Linked DNA regions of Thiohalobacter thiocyanaticus. Each later gene encodes a partner of the first gene's protein in a complex. Links are inferred from orthologs where the notes say so. Each region holds a gene or a part of one and is shown on either strand. Other genes may lie near its edges.

Evidence for each region.
Region 2: rplI (region 1) and rpmE share a complex: the UniProt entries of both Bacillus subtilis proteins name them as parts of the 50S ribosomal subunit. The link is inferred for Thiohalobacter thiocyanaticus from one-to-one orthologs.

The regions. Positions count from the first base shown.
Region 1 is NZ_AP018052.1:2,631,103-2,641,130, forward strand. The notes cover bases 4,101-6,948. They hold rplI (50S ribosomal protein L9), read right to left. Parts: upstream 5,824-6,948; coding sequence 5,377-5,823; downstream 4,101-5,376. Other genes in these bases: dnaB (replicative DNA helicase), read right to left, coding at 4,101-5,241; CFK21_RS12140 (DUF2232 domain-containing protein), read right to left, coding at 5,858-6,769; rpsR (30S ribosomal protein S18), read right to left, coding at 6,825-6,948. Outside these bases: CFK21_RS12115 (FecR domain-containing protein), read right to left, coding at 1-1,245; CFK21_RS12120 (tetratricopeptide repeat protein), read right to left, coding at 1,258-2,580; alr (alanine racemase), read right to left, coding at 2,774-3,847; more of dnaB, read right to left, coding at 3,844-4,100; more of rpsR, read right to left, coding at 6,949-7,049; priB (primosomal replication protein N), read right to left, coding at 7,065-7,391; rpsF (30S ribosomal protein S6), read right to left, coding at 7,414-7,794; 23S rRNA (guanosine(2251)-2'-O)-methyltransferase RlmB, read right to left, coding at 7,909-8,664; CFK21_RS12165 (OmpA family protein), read right to left, coding at 8,998-9,690; rnr (ribonuclease R), read right to left, coding at 9,690-10,028. UniProt on the Bacillus subtilis protein: Binds to the 23S rRNA.
Region 2 is NZ_AP018052.1:48,517-58,624, reverse strand. What follows is about bases 2,867-5,794. They hold rpmE (50S ribosomal protein L31), read right to left. Parts: upstream 4,469-5,794; coding sequence 4,265-4,468; downstream 2,867-4,264. Other genes in these bases: rimO (30S ribosomal protein S12 methylthiotransferase RimO), read left to right, coding at 5,157-5,794; CFK21_RS00300 (DUF3135 domain-containing protein), read right to left, coding at 4,545-4,895; CFK21_RS00305 (thermonuclease family protein), read right to left, coding at 3,408-4,211; CFK21_RS00310 (M48 family metalloprotease), read right to left, coding at 2,867-3,403. In the rest of the region: CFK21_RS00320 (hypothetical protein), read left to right, coding at 1-326; CFK21_RS00315 (malic enzyme-like NAD(P)-binding protein), read right to left, coding at 482-1,747; more of CFK21_RS00310, read right to left, coding at 1,931-2,866; more of rimO, read left to right, coding at 5,795-6,470; CFK21_RS00290 (Rho-binding antiterminator), read right to left, coding at 6,615-6,872; CFK21_RS00285 (CPXCG motif-containing cysteine-rich protein), read right to left, coding at 6,865-7,065; radical SAM family heme chaperone HemW, read right to left, coding at 7,052-8,218; CFK21_RS00275 (XTP/dITP diphosphatase), read right to left, coding at 8,418-9,017; rph (ribonuclease PH), read right to left, coding at 9,014-9,733; CFK21_RS00265 (PP2C family protein-serine/threonine phosphatase), read right to left, coding at 9,784-10,108. UniProt on the Bacillus subtilis protein: Binds the 23S rRNA. While neither of the L31 paralogs is essential, this protein seems to function as the main L31 protein.

The DNA.
Region 1 (10,028 bases):
GACGGTATGGCTGCCGAGCGCATCCAGTGCCGCGCCGCCACGGCGGAACACTTCCTTTATCGGGGCATCGGCATACTCGGGTTCGAACGGCGCATACCCGTTCTCCGTGAACACCGGCGAGCCGGCAGGGTCGGCGATCGCACGCCCGCCGCGCATCCCCTGCGTGGCGCTGTTCGCCTCCAGGATGAGGCCGAGGTGGCTGCCGCTGTAGAGTTGCTGCCATTCCGTATCCGACAGCCGCGCGTCCTGACTGGTGATGTCACTGACGGTATCCACCGGCTCGGAGACGGTAAAGGTCGTATCCAGCGTGGTGTCGGTGGTGGTGCCGCTGAGCGTGGTGTCCGTGGTCGTATCCAGTGAGGTTTCAGCGTCCAGGGTATCCGCCTCCGACACAGGAGCCACCAGGGTGTCATCGCCGGAGTCCGCGGTCGCACTGTCGCCCTCGCTCCCGGTCCCCGTTGTGGTCGCTGTCGACTCCGAGGTCTGCCTGTCCTCATCCGCAGTTCCGCTGTCAGTCGCCGTCGCATCAGTGTCCGCGGCGGTCTGATCCTCGCCCTCGCCCCCATCTTCTTCGCCGGCGGGATCGTCACTGCCACCGGGGGCAAACTCATCCGCCGGGGCTTTCAGTCCGGGCGGCGGCTGCAGCTGTCCCCGCGGCGGACGGTCGGCACTGGCGATGGTGGCGAAACTGTAATTGGCACCCTGCCCCAGATTCAGCGCCCCGCCTTCATTGCGCAGCGTGACGCCGCCCTGCCAGACGGCAACCGCCAGGCCTGCGCCCACCACGGCTTCATAATGGGTGCCGCGCACGCCGATGGTCGCCACCGGGGTATCGACCCGATAGCTGTCCGGGTCCTGCTTGCCGACGGCGCCGGTGATGGTGCGGAAGCCGCCCTTGATCAGGGTGGAGATGCTCTCGTCGCCCTCCCCGCCCCCGGCCTCGTAGCGGTAGCGGTCGACCCGGAACTCGGTGTCCGGCCTGAGCGCGACCAGGGCGCCGTCACTGAAGCGCAGCTGGGCCGTGGCATCGGTGCCGGTCATCAGCGTTTCCCCGGCATAGAAGGGGGAACGACGGCGCAGGTCGCGCGCCTCGCCCGCGGCTGAGATGGCCTGCACCTCACCCCGGGCGATAATCACATGGCCGGCCGGTGCCGGGGCGGCCTGCACGCTCGTCAGCCCGCACAGCAGACACAGACCGAGCAGCAGCCCCGGAAGGGCAAGGGTTGAACGCGCGATCGCTTGCATGTCACACCTCGATCAATTGAACCGCCAGGTCACGCCCGCAAAGGCCTGCCTGCGGGTGTACTGGTACAGCGAGATATTGGAATCGTTGCGGGTATAGGCCAGCTCGATCCGCCACAGCCAGGCATCGGCGGGTGTCCAGGCCCAGCCCAGGCGGGCCTCGGCGAACTCGTCCTCGCGGGTCGGGGCGAAGACCGGATCCCTCGCGTCGTGTTCGCTCCACTGCGCCGCCAGCGAGAAATAGGGGCTGTGGTGCGGGGTGAGCGTCCACTGGCCGCCCAGGCGCAGGCCCAGATACTGCTTGCCGTTGTGTTCGCCGACGGTATCGTGGGTGGCCTCGTCGCCGACATAGGTACTGGCCGAGAGTTGCACATCCGGATCGGGGAAGCGATGGCTCCAGCCGGCGCCGCCCAGCGCCAGCCGGGCGTTGCGCGCCGCGTTGTCCGGGTAACGCAGGCTGCCGTACTGGCCGAACAGCTGCAGCTGGTCCCGCCGTCCCAGGTCACGCGTCCAGTCGAAACCGACGCTGCCGAGGCGGCGGTACTTGCTGTTGTCCAGATACAGGAATTGATAGTTCAGGGGCAGCCGCAGCCGGCCGCCGGCAACGGCGAGCATGGGGCCGGCATTGAGCGTCACCGAGCGCAGATCGTAGGCCTGGGTCTCGATGTTCTCCCGGTCCTTGTAGGTAAGGTCGGCGAACAGGGCATGCCGCCGGGTCAGCGGATGCACCACCGCCAGGCCGGCATTCTTCTCCACGAATTCGTCACTGCGGTCGAGGCTGGCCCCATTGAGCGTGAAGGTGCCCAGCGCCGGGATCTCAAGGGTGTCATCCGAGGTGGCGCTGTTGACGTTGCTGTCCGTGCCTGCCCGCAACTCCAGATAGCCGGTGACCCGCGTCGACAGGCTCGCCTGGCGGCGCTCGATGGCATCCAGAAAGGTATGTACGTTATCACGCACCCGCTGCGGTGGATTGATGGCCAGCACCCGCTCGAACTCGGCGCTGGCGAGGTTGAGGTTGCCCGCGAGATAATGGGCCCGGGCCAGCTCCACCCGGGCCCGGTGATTGCCCGGCTCCAGTGCCACCACCCGCTCGAAGGCGAACACGGCGTGTTCGGGATACCCGGACCGCACCGCTGCCAGGCCGTAGAGCATGTCGAACGCCGGCTCGCCCGCCCGCTCGGGGGCAAGCATCCGGGCCTGTTCCCAGGCGGCCGTGGTGTCGCCGTCGCGCAGCAGGCGGGCGATATCCTCCGATCCGGCCGCTGCGGCCGGCAGACACAACAGCAGGCAATTCACCAGCAGACACAGGCCGCGACAGCGGCGGAAAGCGATTTCCAAGAGTCCGACTCCGGCTGATTCTCAATAATGACGCGCAGTCACGGATTTGACGTTTCGGCGTCTGCCGGAAGAAATGCAAGGGATGTGCCGGGGTCAGTGGTCAGCAGGTAGGATGGGTGAAGCGCAGCGCAACCCATCGCTGTACCCCGGCCGGATGATGGGTTACGGCGCTGCGCGCCTTCACCCATCCTACTCACTCATACACCAGCGGCACCCGCGCGGTCACGGCGCAGACCAGTTCATAGGGGATGGTCCCGGCCGCGCGGGCGATATGCTCGACCGGCAGCCCCTCGCCCCACAGGCTCACCCGGCTGCCCACCCGGGCCTCGGGCAGGCCGCGCAGATCGAGGGTGATCATGTCCATGGAGACGCGCCCGACGAGCTGCGCCGGCCGACCGTCGACCAGCACCGGGGTACCGGCCGGGGCATGGCGCGGATAGCCGTCGCCGTAACCGATGGCGGCCACCCCCACCGGCATGGCCTCGGGGCAGACCCAGGCCCCGCCGTAGCCGACGGCATCGCCGGCGGCGCAGTCGCGGATAGCGATGAGTTCGGTCTCCAGGGTCATGGCGGGGCGCAGACCGTGATCAACGGCCAGACTGTCAACGAAGGGCGAGATGCCGTAGAGCATAAGGCCGGGCCGGACCCAGCCGGCATGCGTCTGCGGCCAGCCCAGCAGGGCGGCGGAATTGGCCAGGCTGTGTTCACCCTCCAGTCCCCCGGCCAGCGCGTCGAAGCGTTCGAGTTGCCGGCGGGTGGCGGGATCGGCACGGTCATCCGCGCAGGCGAAATGGGTCATCAGGCCGGCCAGCTCCACCCCCTCCAGTGCCTGCAACCGCTGCAGCACGGACGGCAGTTCGCCGGGCGCGAAGCCCAGCCGGTGCATGCCGGTATCGAGCTTGACCCAGACCCGCAGCGGCGCCGCGGGCGCGGCCGCAGCCAGTGCCTCGAGCTGATGCGCGGCATGCAGCACCAGACTCAGGCGATGCCGGATGACCTCATCCAGTTCGGCGCCATGAAAGAAGCCCTCTAACAGGACAATGGGCTTTTTAATGCCGGCCTGGCGCAGGAAAAGCGCCTCTTCCACCCCGGCCACGCCGAAGGCATCGGCGGCCTCCAGGGCTTGAGCCACCGGCACCAGGCCATGACCGTAGGCATTGGCCTTGACCACGGCCAGGATACGGCTGTGCGGGGCGGTGCGGCGGGCAAGTTCCAGATTGGACCGCAGCGCGTCGAGCGCGACGCGCGCACGGACGGGACGGGTCATGCAAAGTCCTCGACGCCGTAGTCGTCCATGGTGAAATTCTCGAACCGGGTGTACTGGCCGAGGAAGGTCAGCCGGCGGGTGCCGATGGGGCCGTTACGCTGCTTGCCGACGATGATCTCGGCGGTGCCCTTGTCCGGGCTGTCCTCGTTGTAGACCTCGTCGCGGTAGATGAACACGATCATGTCCGCGTCCTGCTCGATGGCGCCCGACTCGCGCAGGTCCGACATCACCGGGCGCTTGTTGGGACGCTGCTCCAGGCTGCGGTTGAGCTGCGACAGAGTCACCACCGGCACGTGCAGTTCCTTGGCCAGGGCCTTGAGCGAGCGCGAGATCTCCGAGATCTCGGCGGCGCGGTTGTCGGATCGGCTGGAGGACTGCATCAACTGCAGGTAGTCGATCACGATCAGGCCCAGGTCGTGCTCGCGCTTCAGGCGCCGGGCACGGGCCCGCAGGTCATTGGGGCTGAGCGCCGGGGTATCGTCGATGAACAGGGGCGCGTCGGCCAGGATGCTCACCGCCGAGGTCAGCCGCGGCCAGTCCTCGTCCTCGAGCTTGCCGGTGCGCACCTTGTGCTGGTCGATGCGCCCGAGCGAGGACATCATGCGCATGGCCAGCTGTTCGCCCGGCATCTCCATGCTGAACACCGCGACCGGCGTCTTGTTCTTGATCGCGGCGTGCTCGACGATGTTCATGGCGAAGGTGGTCTTGCCCATGGAGGGGCGGCCGGCCACGATGACCAGGTCCGAGGGCTGCAGCCCGGCGGTCATCTCGTCGAAGTCGTTGAAGCCGGTGGGCACGCCGGTGATGGGATTGTCGAGCTGGAACAGGTAGTCGATGCGATCGACCGTCTTCGTGAGCAGATCCTTGATGGCAGTGAAACCGGAGCGGCCGCGCTTGCCCTGCTCGGCGATGGTAAACACCTTCTGCTCGGCGTGATCGAGCAGTTCCTGGGCGTTGCGCCCTTCCGGAAAGTAGGCGCTGTTGGCCACATCGGTGCCGACCTGCACCAGCTGGCGCAGGATAGAGTGCTCGCGCACGATGTCGGCATAGGCGGTGATATTGGCCGCGTTGGGGGTGTTGCGGGCCAGTTCGCCCAGGTAGCCCATGCCGCCGGCCTCCTCGAGCAGGTCGGCGTTTTCCAGCCACTCGCCCAGGGTGACCACGTCCAGCGGCTTGCCGTGCTCGGCCAGTTCGGCGATGGCGCGGAAGATCAGGCGATGGTCGCGGCGGTAGAAATCATCCTCGGCCACCCGGTCGGCGATCCGGTCCCAGGCCTCGTTGTCCAGCATCAGACCGCCCAGCACCGACTGCTCGGCGGGTATGGAGTGCGGCGGGACCTTCAGCGCTTCGGTCTGTGATGCCAGGGCATCGGCCGTGGAAAGGGTATCTGGCATGAGTGTGATTATACCTGCGGGCGGCGTGTCCGGGATTGCCTGCCAGCATACAAAGCCCCCCGGCCACGGACAAGCGGCCGCGGCCGGGGGTTGGCATGAGGTGCAACAGCCCTGATGGATATCAGGGGGTTGGCCTTACTCGGCGACGATCACCAGCTTGATGGTGGCTTCCACGTCGGCGTGCAGGCGCAGCTGGACCTCGTATTCGCCGAGTTGACGGAAGGCGCCCTCAGGCAGCAGCACTTCCTGACGCTCGACCTCGTGACCGGCCGCCTGCAGGCCCTCGGCGATGTCGGAGGTGCCGACCGAGCCGAACATCTTGCCCTCGTCGCCGGCCTTGGCGGTCAGGGTCAGCTCATAGCCCTCCAGTTTCTCCGCCCGGGTCTGGGCGGCAGCCAGGGCCTCGGCGGCCTGGCGCTCCAGCTCGGCCCGGCGCTGCTCGAACTTCTCGATGTTCTCGGGGGTGGCCGGGGTGGCCTTGCCCTGCGGGATCAGATAATTGCGGCCATAGCCGGGCTTGACCCTGACCTGGTCGCCCAGGGCGCCCAGATTGGCCACCTTTTCCAGAAGAATCACTTCCATGACACACCTCACGCTGTGATCGTTGCCGCCGCCCTCATGCCGGGGGGGCGGCGACGCGTTGACGAAAATCGAACCAGTTGTCCGCCAGCCCGGTCAGGGCCAGCACCAGGCCGCTGTAAGGCTGGACAAACAGCAACAGTACATAGATGGCCACCAGCCAGCCGCGGGCCAGCCCCCGCCGGTTGACGATGCCGTGGGCCACGGCAATGCCCTGCAACAGGCAGCCTGCGGCCAGAATCCAGACCAGCTGGGCGGCCAGCCCGCCCAGAGCGCCTTCGGTGGCGATGCCGATCAGCAGCAGCGCCACGCTCAGCAGCGCGGTCGCGGTGCCCAGCCGGAATTCCCGGAACTCCCGGCCGAAGCCGCCCGGATTGTACAACTGCGACTGCCAGGCCCGCGCCAGGGCCAAACTCAGGGTGATGCCGACAATCAGGGCGGTGGCCACCAGGGCCGGCATCCAGCCCGCCACCTGGACCAGCATGGCCTCCAGGTCCTGGCCGCCGCCGGCCTGCATCCGTTCCACCACCGGCCGCAGCTGCGCCTCCCACCACTGGCCGGGATCCCCCAGCCACAGGTACTGCAGCAGCACGAAGGCCGCGCCCAGGCCCAGGATCGCCTGCACGGTGCGCTGCCAGGACACCGTCACCCGCAGCACCAGTGCGACCAGCCACAGCGGCAGCCACTGGATCAGGCCGGTCAGGACCAGTACGGTCGGCGTATCCCCCAGGGCCAGGCCCAGCAGGCTCATGCCGACCAGGCCGCCGGCGAGCACGATGCCGCCCTCCCCGGCCCCGCGGCGCAGGGTCACCAGACCCAGCGCGCCGCCGCCGACATAGGCCAGCGGCGAGGTCAGCGGCGGCAGCAGCAGGGCGGCGAAGGAACTCACCACCAGCACCGCGATCGCGGCCAGACGGCCGCGCATGACATAGTTGGCCAGTGCCCGCATTCAGCCCCCGGCGGTCCGGGATGCCCGGGCGGCCGCGCCTGCGCCGCCCAAGGCCTCAGTGCGAGTCGCTGTAGGGCAGCAGGGCCAGGTAGCGCGCGCGCTTGATGGCGGTGGCCAGCTGGCGCTGATACCTGGCGCTGGTGCCCGTGATCCGGCTGGGAACGATCTTGCCGGTCTCGGTGATGTAGTTCTTCAGGGTGCCGAGATCCTTGTAGTCGATCTCCTTCACGCCCTCGGCGGTGAAGCGGCAGAATTTCCTGCGACGAAAAAAGCGTGCCATCTGTTGTCTTCCTCTTCAGTCTGCGGGCTCTGCGAGCCCCGCGTATTCGATCTGTTGTGCGTGTATGACCAGGCGCTGGTCCCCGCTGCGCGAATCGGCGCGGCTGAGAAAGCCGCTGACCCGGACCCGGTCGTCCCGCTGCAGCCGCCCGGCCTGCGCAGCCAGTTCGGCGCCGGCGGCGACCACCGCGATGCGGAACCGGCTCTGCCGGCGCAGGCCGGCCTGGGTCTGTTCCGACTGGTGGTCGAGGACGAAGTGCGCGATGGGGATGCCGGCCGGCGACTGACGCAACTGCGCGGCCCGGCTCACCCGGCCGTCGATCCGGACCTGATTGCGCTCCAAGCGCGCGCCCGCGTCCGCCCGCTCAGGCGGCGTCTTCGCTGTCCTGGGAACCGCTCCTGGACTCGCCCTCGTCGCTGTCCTTGTCGTCCTTGCGTGCCAGCGGCGAGGCATCGGTCACGGCCTCGTCCCGGGCAATGACCAGGCTGCGCAGCACGGCGTCGTTGAAACGGAAGGCGCTGTTGAGTTCGTCCAGCACGTCCTGGCCGCACTCGACGTTCATCAGCACGTAGTGGGCCTTGTGGAGTTTCTGGATGGGATAGGCCAGCTGCCGGCGGCCCCAGTCTTCGAGCCGGTGGATACTGCCGCCGCCGTTCTCGATCGTCGCACGGTAGCGGTCGACCATGGCATTGACCTGCTCGCTCTGGTCCGGATGGACCAGAAACACGATTTCATAGTGTCGCATTGTAAACCCCTTGTGGATTCAGCAGCCGCCCGGCCATTCCGGTGCGGCAAGGGAATCGGTTCGCCTGCCGGCGACCCGAAAGGCGGTGTATTCTACGCGCCGTTGCCGGCAGGATCAATCACTTGGCAACAGCAGCCGTTGCCGGCGGGTCTCGAACAGCACCACCCCGGTGGCCACCGAGACATTCAGGCTCGCGACCGTGCCCCCCATGGGGATGCGCACCAGGACGTCGCAGTGGTCGCGGGTCAGGCGCCGCAGACCTTTGCCCTCGGCCCCGAGCACCCAGGCCACGCGTCCCTCAAGTGACTGTTCGTACAGGCTCTGATCGGCTTCCCCGGCAGCCCCGTAGAGCCAGAAGCCGGCCGCCTTGAGCCGCTCGAGGACGCGGGCCAGGTTGGTCACGGTGAAGACCGGCAGCGTCTCCGCCGCCCCCGAGGCCACCTTGCGCGCCACCGGGGTGAGGCCGGCGGACTTGTCCCGCGGCAGCACCACGGCGTCGGCACCGGCGGCATCCGCCGTGCGCAGACAGGCCCCCAGGTTGTGCGGGTCCTGCACCCCGTCCAGCACCAGCAGCAGGGCCTGCGGCCCCAGGTCCGCGAGCAGATTCTGCAGTCCGGATTCATCGCCGGGCGGCAGCGGCAGCACCTCGGCCACCACGCCCTGGTGGCGCGCCTCCGGGGCCAGTCGCTCCAGGGTCGTGCGCGGCACCCGCTGCGGCTTGACGCCCGCCCGCTCGGCCGCGGCCGCCAGACGCTGCAGGCGGGCATCGTCACGCCCCTCCTGCAGCCACAGCTGGCGCAGACGCTCGGGAGAGCGGCCGAGCCACGCCTCGACCGCGTGGATGCCGTAGATATGTTCGGATTTAGCCATGGCTGAAGACTAATCTCCAGACTGCGTGACAATAACGCAGAGGCCGCAGAGGCGCAGTGAAGTTCATTTCAGTCATGCAAGACTCACAGTATTACCTGATATATTTCCCGCCATTCCGGCGAATGCCGGAATCCAGAAACCGCCGTGGCCATCAGATTCCGGCCTGCGTCGGAATGAGCCCACAGGGGCGCGGCCTGCAACAATTTATAACAGCTTTGTAATTTAGAAACTTTGCGTCTCTGCGTCTCTGCGCACTCTGCGTTTTTCTCGCCGCCGTGAATAAAAAACGCCGCCCGTCGAGACGACGCGCGGCGCGGCTGTACCCGTAACAGCTTACTGCCAGCTGGCCGGCCCGGCCGGGGCCTCGTAGGCCTCGCGCTCCTGGCCTTCGACGATCGGCTTGACGTAGAGCTCGACGCGACGGTTGAGCTGACGTCCGGCGGCGGTGTCGTTGGTGGCGCGCGGCTCGCGCTCGCCGCGGCCCTCGGCGCGCAGGCGTTCGCTCAGTACCCCGCGCGAGGCGAAGTACTCGGCCACGTTGCGGGCCCGACGCTCGGACAGGCGCTGGTTGTATTCCTCGGCACCGACGCTGTCGGTGTGGCCGACCACATGCACCACGGTGCGCTCGTAGCGCTGCAGGATATCGGCGACCTTGTCCAGGGTGGGCCGGAAGCTGGGCTTGAGTTCGGCGCTGTCAAAATCGAAGGAGACCTCGCTGGCGATGTCGATCTTGAGGCTCTCGTCCTCCAGCCGCTGGATCTCGATCTCGTGCTGACGCTGCTCCTCGGCCAGGGCCTGCTCGAACTCCAGCTGCTGCTTGTCCATGTAGTTGCCGACCACGCCGCCGGCAACGGCACCGGCCACGCCGCCGATGACCGCGCCCTTCTCGTCATTGATCTGATGACCGAGCACGGCGCCGGCAATGGCACCGATGGCCGCACCGGTCTTGGCCCGGCGGTTGGGATCATCGGCGGCGCAGCCCGCCACCAGAGCGGCGGTCACGGCCAGGGGAAGGACTTTCTTCATCATGATGTCGACCTCTTCTTGTTGCGCTGCGAGGAATGCCCCCCGCGCTTCCTGCCGCCCCGGCGGCGTTTGCGTTTCTTCTCCGCGGGTGCAGCAGGCGCCTCGGGAGCGGCCTCGGCCAGTTCGAAATCTATCTTACGCTCGTCCAGATCCACCCGCACCACCTTGACCCGGATGGCATCGCCCAGACGATAGATCTTGTGGGTGCGCTCGCCGATCAGACGGTGGCCGTGGGCCTCGAAATGATAGTAGTCGTTCTTCAGGGCGGTGATGTGGACCAGGCCCTCGACGAAGATATCGCGCAGTTCCACGAAAATCCCGAACGAGGTCACACTGCT
Region 2 (10,108 bases), 2.6 Mb from region 1 along the record:
CGGTGCTGAGTGGCACCGCCGACAAGCACTCGGACGTCAATCTGCATCTGTTCGCGGCCACCCCCGAGGAGGTGTTCCTCTACCTGATGGAGAACCAGCTGCCGTTCGAAGAGGGGCAGCGCCGGTTCCGCTTCGGCCGCGACGAGCAGCATACCGTGCCGGTGGTGCGGTTCATGGCCGGCGAGGTGCCGATCGAGGCGGCGATCTTCCCGGAAGAGGGTATCCGCCAGCCGCCGCGCTCGCCCATCGACAGCCGGCCGATGGAACGCGCCGGGCTGGCGCGGGTGGAGGCGCTGCTGGAGGAGTCCGAGCCGGTCGAGTCCTGATCCATCAGGCTTCGCGGTATCCGGGTGTGCAGGTCGGGTTAGCCCGCAGGGCGTAATCCGACCTTGCCCGCGCCTGGGTCGGGTTACGCTGCGCTGACCCGACCTGCAGCTGACCTGTTCAAACCAATGTGAGTTCGGATCAGGCCTGCGACAGCTCAGGTCACGCCGATCTTCGGCGGCTCGGGATAATGTGAGGGATAGGGCTCGCGCGCCGCGCCGGAGTCGACCGCGGCACGGGCGATGGCCGGCGGGACGAAGTCGATCAGGCGCGGGTCCAGTGGTTTGGGGATGATGTAGTCCGGTCCGAATTCCAGCCGGTCCAGGTTGTAGGCCTTGAGCACATCGGGGTGCACCGGCTCGCGCGTCAGGGCGCACAATGCCGCCACGGCAGCGATCTTCATCTGCTGGTTGATCTCGCGCGCATGCACGTCCAGCGTGCCACGGAAGATGAACGGGAAGCCCAGTACATTGTTCACCTGGTTGGGGTAGTCGCTGCGCCCGGTGGCCATGATCATGTCGTCGCGCACCTCGAGGGCGACCTCAGGCCGGATCTCGGGGTCGGGATTGGACAGGGCGAACACGATCGGCCGCGCGGCCATGCTGGCCAGCATCTCCGGGCTCAGGATATCCGGCCCCGATACCCCGATGAACACATCGGCGCCCTGCATGGCGTCGGCCAGACTGCGCCTGTCGGTCTCCACTGCATAGGCCTGCTTGTAGGGGTTGAGATCCTCGCGGCCGCTGTGAATGACGCCCTGGCGGTCAACCAGCAGGATGCGCTTGCGGTCGGCGCCCAGTGCCAGCAGCAGGTCCATGGAGGCGATGCCGGCCGCGCCGGCGCCGACGCAGACGATATCGGCTTCGGGCAGCGACTTGCCCTGAATCTCCAGCGCGTTGAGCAGGCCGGCGGCGATGATGATGGCGGTGCCGTGCTGGTCGTCGTGGAAGACCGGGATATTGAGCCGCTCGATCAGGGTGCGCTCGATCTCGAAGCAGCGCGGCGCGGCGATGTCCTCCAGGTTGATGCCGCCGAAGGTCGGCGCGATGCGGGCGACAGTGTCGATGAAATCCTCCGTGGCCGGCGCATCGACCTCGATGTCGAACACGTCGATGTTGGCGAAGCGCTTGAACAGCACCCCCTTGCCCTCCATCACCGGCTTGCCGGCCAGCGGCCCTACATTGCCCAGTCCCAGTACCGCGGTGCCGTCGGTGATCACCGCCACCAGGTTGCCCTTGGCGGTGTAGCGGAAGGCGTTGTGCGGGTCGCGCGCGATCTCGCGCACCGGCTCGGCCACGCCCGGGGTGTAGGCCAGGGCCAGGTCATCCTGGCTGTTGCAGGGCTTGGTGACCTCGATGGCGATCTTTCCCGGCCGGGGTTCGGCGTGATAGGCCAGGGCGCGTTCTCTGTAGTCGCGGGACATCCGGTTCGGTCCTTTGTTTTGGCGGGTGCGTTCGGGGTTGGGCAATGGTAACGCAAAGGACGCGCAGGCGCAGAGGCGCGAAGTATATTGGGTTCAGCCCATCGTTGTCTCTGCGTCTCCGTACCCGCAGGGCATAAATGCCTGCGCGTCCTCTGCGTTATAGCCGCGCAGTTCAGGTGAGGCTCAGGGCACGGTCTTGATCAGGTTGCCGGCGGCGGGCTCGCCGTCGGGGTAGAGGTCGTTGAGCAGTCGCAGCTGCGCCTCGGGATGGTTGGGGATGCTGGATTCCCGGGCCAGGTCGGCCATACGGGTGCTGCTCCCGGCGCGGATGACCCGGATGCGCAGGGCACGGGCCAGTTGGCGTTCGGCCTCGGTCAGGGGGTGGAAGCTGCGCGCGGTTTCCAGTACCAGGCGGTCGTAGCGGAAGGGGTCGCCGCTGGTATCGGCCGCGCCGGCGAACAGCAGCGCCTTGTCGTTGCGATACAGCACCACGTGGCGCACCGGCAGCCGGCCTTTGGTCGTATCCTGGCGGGCGATGGCGGTGTAGCCCTGCATGCCCTGGTGCGTGATCGCCTCGCCGTGTTCCAGGTTCGCCAGCTTCAGGCGCTGGAGCAGGAAGTCCCGCGGCGGGATGCGCTTGTTCAGATCGGCCATGGTGAACTGGATCATGCCGTCGCCGCTGCGGGTGGTGGCCACGACCCGGTCGGGCAGGTTCTCGACCTTCCAGCCCGACGGAAAGCTGATGGCCAGGTCCAGCGGGGCGTGATAGAAGCGGTTGCCGCGGCGGATGCCCTCGGCCTCGCTGTCACCGAAGACCAGCCCGTCGCTGCGCTGCAGGAAGGCGTCGCGCTCGATGCGGCCGCCGTTGCGGGTGTGCGCCTCGGCGGCATGCACCACCTCCTGCAGCCGCTGGTCGTTGCTGGGATGGGTGGAGAACAGGCCGTGGTAGACGCGCGGTTCGCGGCCCTCCTCCTCGGCCAGCCGGATCTCGAACTGTTCCTGGTCCTTGAGTACCTCGATGACCCCCAGCATGGCGCCGGGGGCGTAGCCGGTCCGGGCCAGGTACTCGGCGCCCAGGCGGTCGGCTTCCAGTTCATGCTCGCGGCCGTAGCCGCGCACCAGGGCGGTGCCGGCGATGTTGGCCAGGTCCCCGGCGCCCTGCACGCCGGTACTGCCGGCGATCACCGTGGCCAGGATCCCGGTGACGGTGGCCGCGCTGTGCTGGCGCACCGTGTGGCGGGCGGTGACATGGCCGATCTCGTGGCCCAGCACCGCCGCCAGTTCGGCCTCGGAGTTGAGGTAGGCCAGCAGGCCGCGGGTGATGTAGATATAGCCGCCGGGCAGGGCGAAGGCGTTCACGTCCGGGCTGTCGAGCACGGTGAAGCGGTAGACGAGATCGGGCCGGTGGCTCTGGGTGGCCAGCCGCTCGCCGACGCGCTGTACATAGGCCTGCAGTTCGGGGTCCTCATACCGGCCCATCTGCTCCAGGATCTGGGGATTCAGTTCCCGCCCCAGGGCGATTTCACGCTCCTCGGACATGAGCACCAGATCCTTGTCGCCGGTGACCGGGTTGGTGGCGCAGCCGGCGAGCAGGGTCGGTCCGGCCAGCAGAAGCGTCAGGATCAGCAGGGGCAGTCGCGGCAGCAGTGTCAGCATGATCTCAGTCCGGTGCGTGTTCATTCCTGCCCGGGGGCGGGCCGAGGACGGTCAGCATCAGCGGATGGCGGATCTGCAGCCGCAGCTGGCCGCGGCGCTGATAGATCCAGCCGCTGGCCTCGATCTCGCGGCCGGGCAATGCCTTCCAGTCCAGCCCTCCGAACGCCTTCAGGTCGGTCCGGGCGATGCGCAGGGCGACATTGCCCTGCAGGTTGATCCACCGATTATACTGCCCGTCGCTCACATGGGTGACCCGGCCGCAGATAAACCGGAAACCTTCGGTGGAGATCGGCAGGTCGGCGGCCGGCCGGGGGCGGAAGTCGGGCCGGCGCCACAGCCCCTTGCCGGCACTGCGGGCCCGGGCCGCGGTGGCGTGATAGCAGGTGGCCTGCCAGGTGTTCGGCGGGACGGTCAGGGCGAAGCCCTGGCCCTGTTCGAGCATGAGCGCGGTCAGATTGCGGCCGTCATCGAGGAAGGCGTGGGCCAGCAGTCGGCCGTAGCGGTCCTCGCGTTCGCGCCCGAGGCGCAGACCGAGTTGATTGCGGTTGAGAAAGACCAGCCGGCGCAGGACATCCCGCGCCGCCAGGGCGCCGGGCTCGTGGGGGGCGCCGTCGTGGCCCAGTTCGGGCGCATTGATGCCGATCAGGCGCAGCCGCCGGCCGTCCTGCAGGGCCAGGGTGTCGCCGTCCAGTGTCTGGCTGACCCGCACCCGCTCGTCGATGCGTTCGGTCAGGCAGCCGTCGGTGTCGGCGGCAGGCGCGGCGAGCGCCGTCAGCAGGCCGAACGCAACGAGGGCGCAGCCGGTCACCCGGCGCGCCCTCGCTGTCAGTGATCCAACCCGTGGCAGCACGGGTTGAAGCCTTATTTCATGCCGTACTTGCGACGGAACCGGTCCAGACGGCCACCGGTGTCCAGGATCTTCTGCTTGCCGGTGTAGAAGGGGTGGCAGCTGGAGCAGACCTCGACGCTGAGGTCGCGGCCCACGGTCGAGCGGGTCTGGAAACTGTTGCCGCAACTGCAGGTCACGGTTATCACGTTGTATTCGGGATGGATTTCCGCTTTCATTTCTGGGTCCTCGGCGATACCGCGCCACCGTCTGGGTGGCGGAAAGGCCGGCAATGATACGGAAATCGGACCGGGCTCACAAGCCCTTTGCGTCGCGGCGGGCGAAGTTCACCACATTGCCCGGGCGCGCCGGCAGCCCCTGGCGCGGATCCCGGTTGAGACTCTCCAGCAGCCCGCCCCGGCCATAGACCGAGTCCCACATCAGGTTGTGCATGCGGATGCAGGCCGCCAGCGGGGTGCCTGAAGTGCGCCGGACCTGGTCCAGCTTCCACTGCAGACGCCGCAGCCGGGCCTGGGTGCGGACGGGGGCCTGGCGGATCGCGGCCTCGATGGCCTGGGTGCGGCGGGCCTCGAAGCCCTCGGGGTCACGGCTGGCCAGTTCGGACCAGCGGTCGAAGTCGAAAGTGGAGTGATGCGCCTGTTGCATGGGCCTTCTCCCGTTCAGCGCCGCCCGGGCGGCGTTATTTATTGTTCTGTAATTGACTCTAGCACGCGGGGTAGGGGATGTCATGCTTTTGGCGCCTGGAATATGACGGATTTCAAATCATCGATTTCAACCTGTTGTTTTTGATCTGAAAGTGCTTTTGACGCATGCGCTCGTCAGCGGCGGGCATTCCCGGCCGGCAGGTTTTGGCCTATGATGCCGAGCCCCGGCCACGCGCCGCTTCCCGCTTCGGCAGCGAGTTCCATGTCCCGTACCCCCAATATCGGCTTCGTCAGTCTGGGCTGCCCCAAGGCCCTGGTCGACTCCGAGCGCATCCTCACCCAGCTCCGGGCCGAGGGCTATGGCATCGTCCCGGACTATGCCGGGGCCGACCTGGTGGTGGTCAACACCTGCGGCTTCATCGACGCCGCCGAGGCCGAGTCGCTGGAGGCCATCGGCGAGGCCGTGGCCGACAACGGCCGGGTGATCGTGACCGGCTGTCTGGGCGGCAAGGCCGGCAAGATCCGTGAACTCCATCCGGCGGTGCTGGCCGTGACCGGTCCGCATGCCTACGAAGAGGTCATGGCCAGGGTGCATGAACACCTGCCGCCGCCGGCCGAGCCCTACACCCAGCTGCTGCCGCCGGGCGGGCTCAAGCTCACCCCGCGCCACTACGCCTATCTCAAGATCAGCGAGGGCTGCAATCATCACTGCAGCTTCTGCATCATCCCCAGCCTGCGCGGGGATCTGGACAGCCGCCCGGCCGGCGAGGTGCTGACCGAGGCCGAGAACCTGGTCAGCGCCGGGGTGCGGGAACTGCTGGTGGTATCCCAGGACACCAGTGCCTATGGCGTGGATAAAAGATATCCCATGAGTTTCTGGGGCGGGCGGCCGGTGAAGACCCGCCTGACCGAGTTGGCGCGCGAACTGGGCCGGCTGGATGCCTGGGTGCGGCTGCATTACATCTATCCCTATCCCCATGTCGATGAGCTGATTCCGCTCATGGCCGAGGGGCTGATCCTGCCCTACCTGGACATCCCGCTGCAGCACGCCAGCCTGCCGGTGCTCAAGGCGATGAAGCGTCCGGCGGCGACCGACAACACCCTGAAACGCATCGAGGCCTGGCGTCGCGACTGCCCCGACATCACCCTGCGCAGTACCTTCATTGTCGGCTTCCCCGGCGAGACCGGGGCGCAGTTCGAGGAACTGCTGGACTTCCTGCGCGCCGCCCAGCTGGACCGGGTGGGCGCCTTCGCCTATTCACCCGTCGAGGGTGCGGCCGCCAACGCCCTGCCTGATCCGGTGCCAGAAGCCGTCAAACAGGAACGCCTGGCCCGGTTCATGGAGGTGCAGGGTGAGATCAGTGCCGCCCGCCTGCAGGCGAAGATCGGCCGCGAGCTGCGGGTACTGGTGGATGAAGTGGATCAGGAGGGCGCCATCGCCCGCAGCGCGGCCGACGCTCCCGAGATCGACGGCCTGGTGTTCGTCGATACCACCGATGCGCGGCCCGGTGAGTTCCTCGACGTGCGTATTACCGATGCCAGCGAACACGACCTGTGGGCGGAGCTATTGGGGTGACGGATCTCAAGATCAAGAGCGCCACGGAATACACGGACATAAAACTATCAATCTGCTGCCCTGGCGCTGCGCGCCGGGCAGCAGAACATGCGTTGCATGCATGCAATTTTCCGTGCTTTCCGTGTATTCCGTGGCGCTCTTTGTTCAGTTCCCTTCCTCCCGCCGCTGCGCCTCGCGGATGCGGTCCAGGCGGATCTCGATGCGCTCGCCGTCACCGCGCTCGGCGATCAGATATTCGGCGTGGTCGCGGGTCTGCAGGTCGCGCGGACGCAGCAACTCGATGTGATCGAGCCCGGAGTTGTCCTGCCAGGTGACCTGCAGGCGCCAGCCGCGCAGGATAGCGAGTTCAAAGTTGCTGTAGAGGCCGCAGTCGATGGGCGTGTAGTGGTCGCCGTTACTCATCGTCACGATGCAGCGTGAGGCTGTAACTCTCGTCCAGCGGATCCAGTTGCAGGCGGTGCTCGATGGGCTTGCAGCACACCGGGCAGTCTTCTATGAAGCGTGCGGAGCCGGCGGACAGGTCAAGCGTAACCTCGATCGGCTCTCCGCAGTAGGGGCAGATGTCGGCGTGCTGTTGCAGGTCAGAGCGCGTCATCGGGAAGCATGTCCGCTAACACATCATTGAGAAATCTGTAACCCGTTGGGGTGGCCCGGATATGCGTGTCCAGTTCCAGCAGCCCGCGTTCGATCAGTGGGTCGAGCGCGGGCGCCAGGTCGGCGAAGGCCAGGCCGGTGCGTGCCGTATAAAGCTCCGGCGTGAACCCCTCCTGTAAGCGTAGCGCATTGAGCAGGAATTCAAACCGCGCGTCGGCCGCGCCCAGTGTCTGGCTGCCGCCGATGCCGGCGGCGGTTCCGGCATGGGCGAGATAGTCGCGCGGGTGTTTGCATTTCCACCGCCTCAGGATGCGCTGTTCGGCGGCGAGTGTGAGCTTGCCGTGGGCGCCGGCACCGATGCCCAGATAATCCCCGAAACGCCAGTAGTTCAGATTGTGCCGGCACAGGTGGCCGCTGCGGGCAAAGGCCGAGACCTCGTATTGAGTATAGCCCCTGCTGGCGAGGCGCCCCCGGCCTGCCTCCTGGATATCCCCCAAAGTGTCATCATCCGGCAGCCGGGGCGGATGGCTGTAGAACCAGGTATTGGGCTCCAGCGTGAGCTGGTACCAGGACAGGTGGGACGGTTCGAGATCCAGCGCCGTGTTCAGATCGGCCAGGGCCTGGTCCGGGCGCTGGTCCGGCAGCCCGAACATGAGGTCGAGGTTGAAATTGTCGAAACCGGCCGCGTGCGCGGCCTCGGCGGCACGGATGGCCTCACGCCGACCGTGGATGCGGCCGAGTTTCTGCAGCTGGTCATCGTCGAAACTCTGGATGCCGATGGACAGTCGATTGATGCCGGCGGAGCGAAAGTCGGCGAAGCGCTGCTGTTCCACCGTGCCGGGGTTGGCCTCCAGGGTGACCTCCAGGTCCGGTTTCAGCGGCAGCCGGCCGCGCAGTTCCGACAGCAGCCGTGCAATGGCCTCGGCGCTGAACAGGCTGGGCGTGCCGCCGCCGATGAAGATGCTCTCCACCGTCCGGCCCCAGACCATGGGCAGGTCCTGGTCCAGATCGCGGATCAGGGCGGCGATGTAGTCGCGCTCGGGCAGCTCGTCACGCAATTCGTGCGAGTTGAAATCGCAGTAGGGACACTTGCGCACACACCAGGGGATATGCACATAGAGCGCGAGCGGCGGCGGGGCGGTGAAATTGAACATGGTGTAGTGTCGGTAACAACTGCACTAACGCAGAGACGCAAAGGCACAAAGTATATTGAGTATAGGGCTGAACACCTTTCGCTGCTGACAAATGATGCAGCCCTGGCTTTTCCGATGCCGCGGGCGCGCAGCGCCGCGGCAACGCATACCCGGATTTACTTTGCGCCTCTGCGTCTCTGCGTTTAGGTGTTTGTGCCGATCAGGCCCGCAATGCTTCCAGCAGCCGCCGCAGGGCCTGGCCGCGGTGGCTGATGGCGTTCTTCTCTGCCGGCGCCAGTTCGGCGGCACTGCAGTCGTGGGTGGGAACGTAGAACAGCGGGTCATAGCCGAAACCGTTCTCGCCCTGCGGGGCGTGCAGGATACGGCCCTCCCAGGTGCCCTGGCAGATCAGGGGGGTGGGGTCGGCCGCGTGGCGCAGGTACACCAGCAGGCACTGGAAGCGGGCGCCGCGTTGATGCTCGGGCGTGTCCTGCAGGGCCGCGAGCAGCTTGTCGCAGTTGTCCGCGTCGCTGGCGCCGGGGCCGGCATAGCGGGCCGAGTAGATGCCGGGGGCGCCGTTGAGGGCGTCGACCTCGATGCCGGAGTCGTCGGCGATGGCCGGCAGACCGGTATGCTCGGCGGCGTTGCGCGCCTTGAGGAGGGCGTTCTCGACGAAGGTCAGCCCGGTCTCGTCGGCCTCGGGGACGCCGAATTCGGACTGCGGCAGCACCTCGATGCCCAGCCCTTCCAGCAGGGCGTTGATCTCGCGCACCTTGCCCGGGTTGCCGCTGGCCAGCACCACGCGTTTCATTCCGCTCATGCCGTGCCCAGGGCCGCTTTCTGGGCCTCGATCAGGCGGAAGATGCCGCCCTCGGCCAGGTTCAGCATGCGCATGAGTTCGTCGCGGCTGAAGGGATGGCCCTCGGCCGTGCCCTGCACCTCGATGAAGTTGCCCTGGTCGTCCATCACCACATTCATGTCGGTCTCGGCGTTGCAGTCCTCGGCATAGTCCAGGTCCAGTACCGGGGTGCCCTGGTAGACGCCGACCGAGACCGAGGCCACCAGGCCGGTGAGCGGGCTCTGCTTCAGTTCGCCGCGATCGAGCAGGTGCTGGATGGCGTCCGCCAGGGCCACATAGCCGCCGGTGATGCTGGCGGTGCGGGTGCCGCCGTCGGCCTGCAGTACGTCGCAGTCGAGGGTCAGGGTGCGTTCGCCCAGCTGCTTCATGTCCACCACGGCCCGCAGCGAACGGCCGATCAGGCGCTGGATCTCCAGGGTGCGCCCGCCCTGTTTGCCGCGGGCGGCCTCACGGCCCATGCGGGAATGGGTCGAGCGCGGCAGCATGCCGTATTCGGCCGTGACCCAGCCCTGGCCCTGGCCGCGCAGCCAGGGCGGTACGCGGGGCTCCAGGCTGGCGTTGCACAGCACCCGGGTGTTGCCGAACTCCACCAGCACCGAGCCCTCGGCGTGCATAGTGTAGTTGCGGGTCAGGCGTACAGGGCGCAGTTCGTCGGGCGCGCGGTGGCTGGGGCGCATGGGAAATCCTTGGTTGTCGTGATCGACCGCAGGGCGGGGAAAGCCCGGGATTATACTGACTGCGAGCGGTCCTGGGCAGGGGCGTCGGTGGGGATTTCATCGGCATAATCGGCCATGGCCTGTTCGATGGCGGCGATGGCGCGGTCGAGGCTGGACAGAGACCCGGTATCGTTCCCGTTTCCGGTCCGTTGCCCGCTCTCCGGTGCCGGTTCGCTGCCGCTGTCTGCGCCCTCCCAGCGCAGGGCCACGGCGGTGACATTGTCGCTGTGCGGATAACTGCGTGCCTCGGCGGTGACGGCCAGGGTCTCCAGGCAGTCGGCAAGATTCTCGCTGGCGGTCAGTGTCTGCAGCTGCGACGGCTCCAGCGGCGACCAG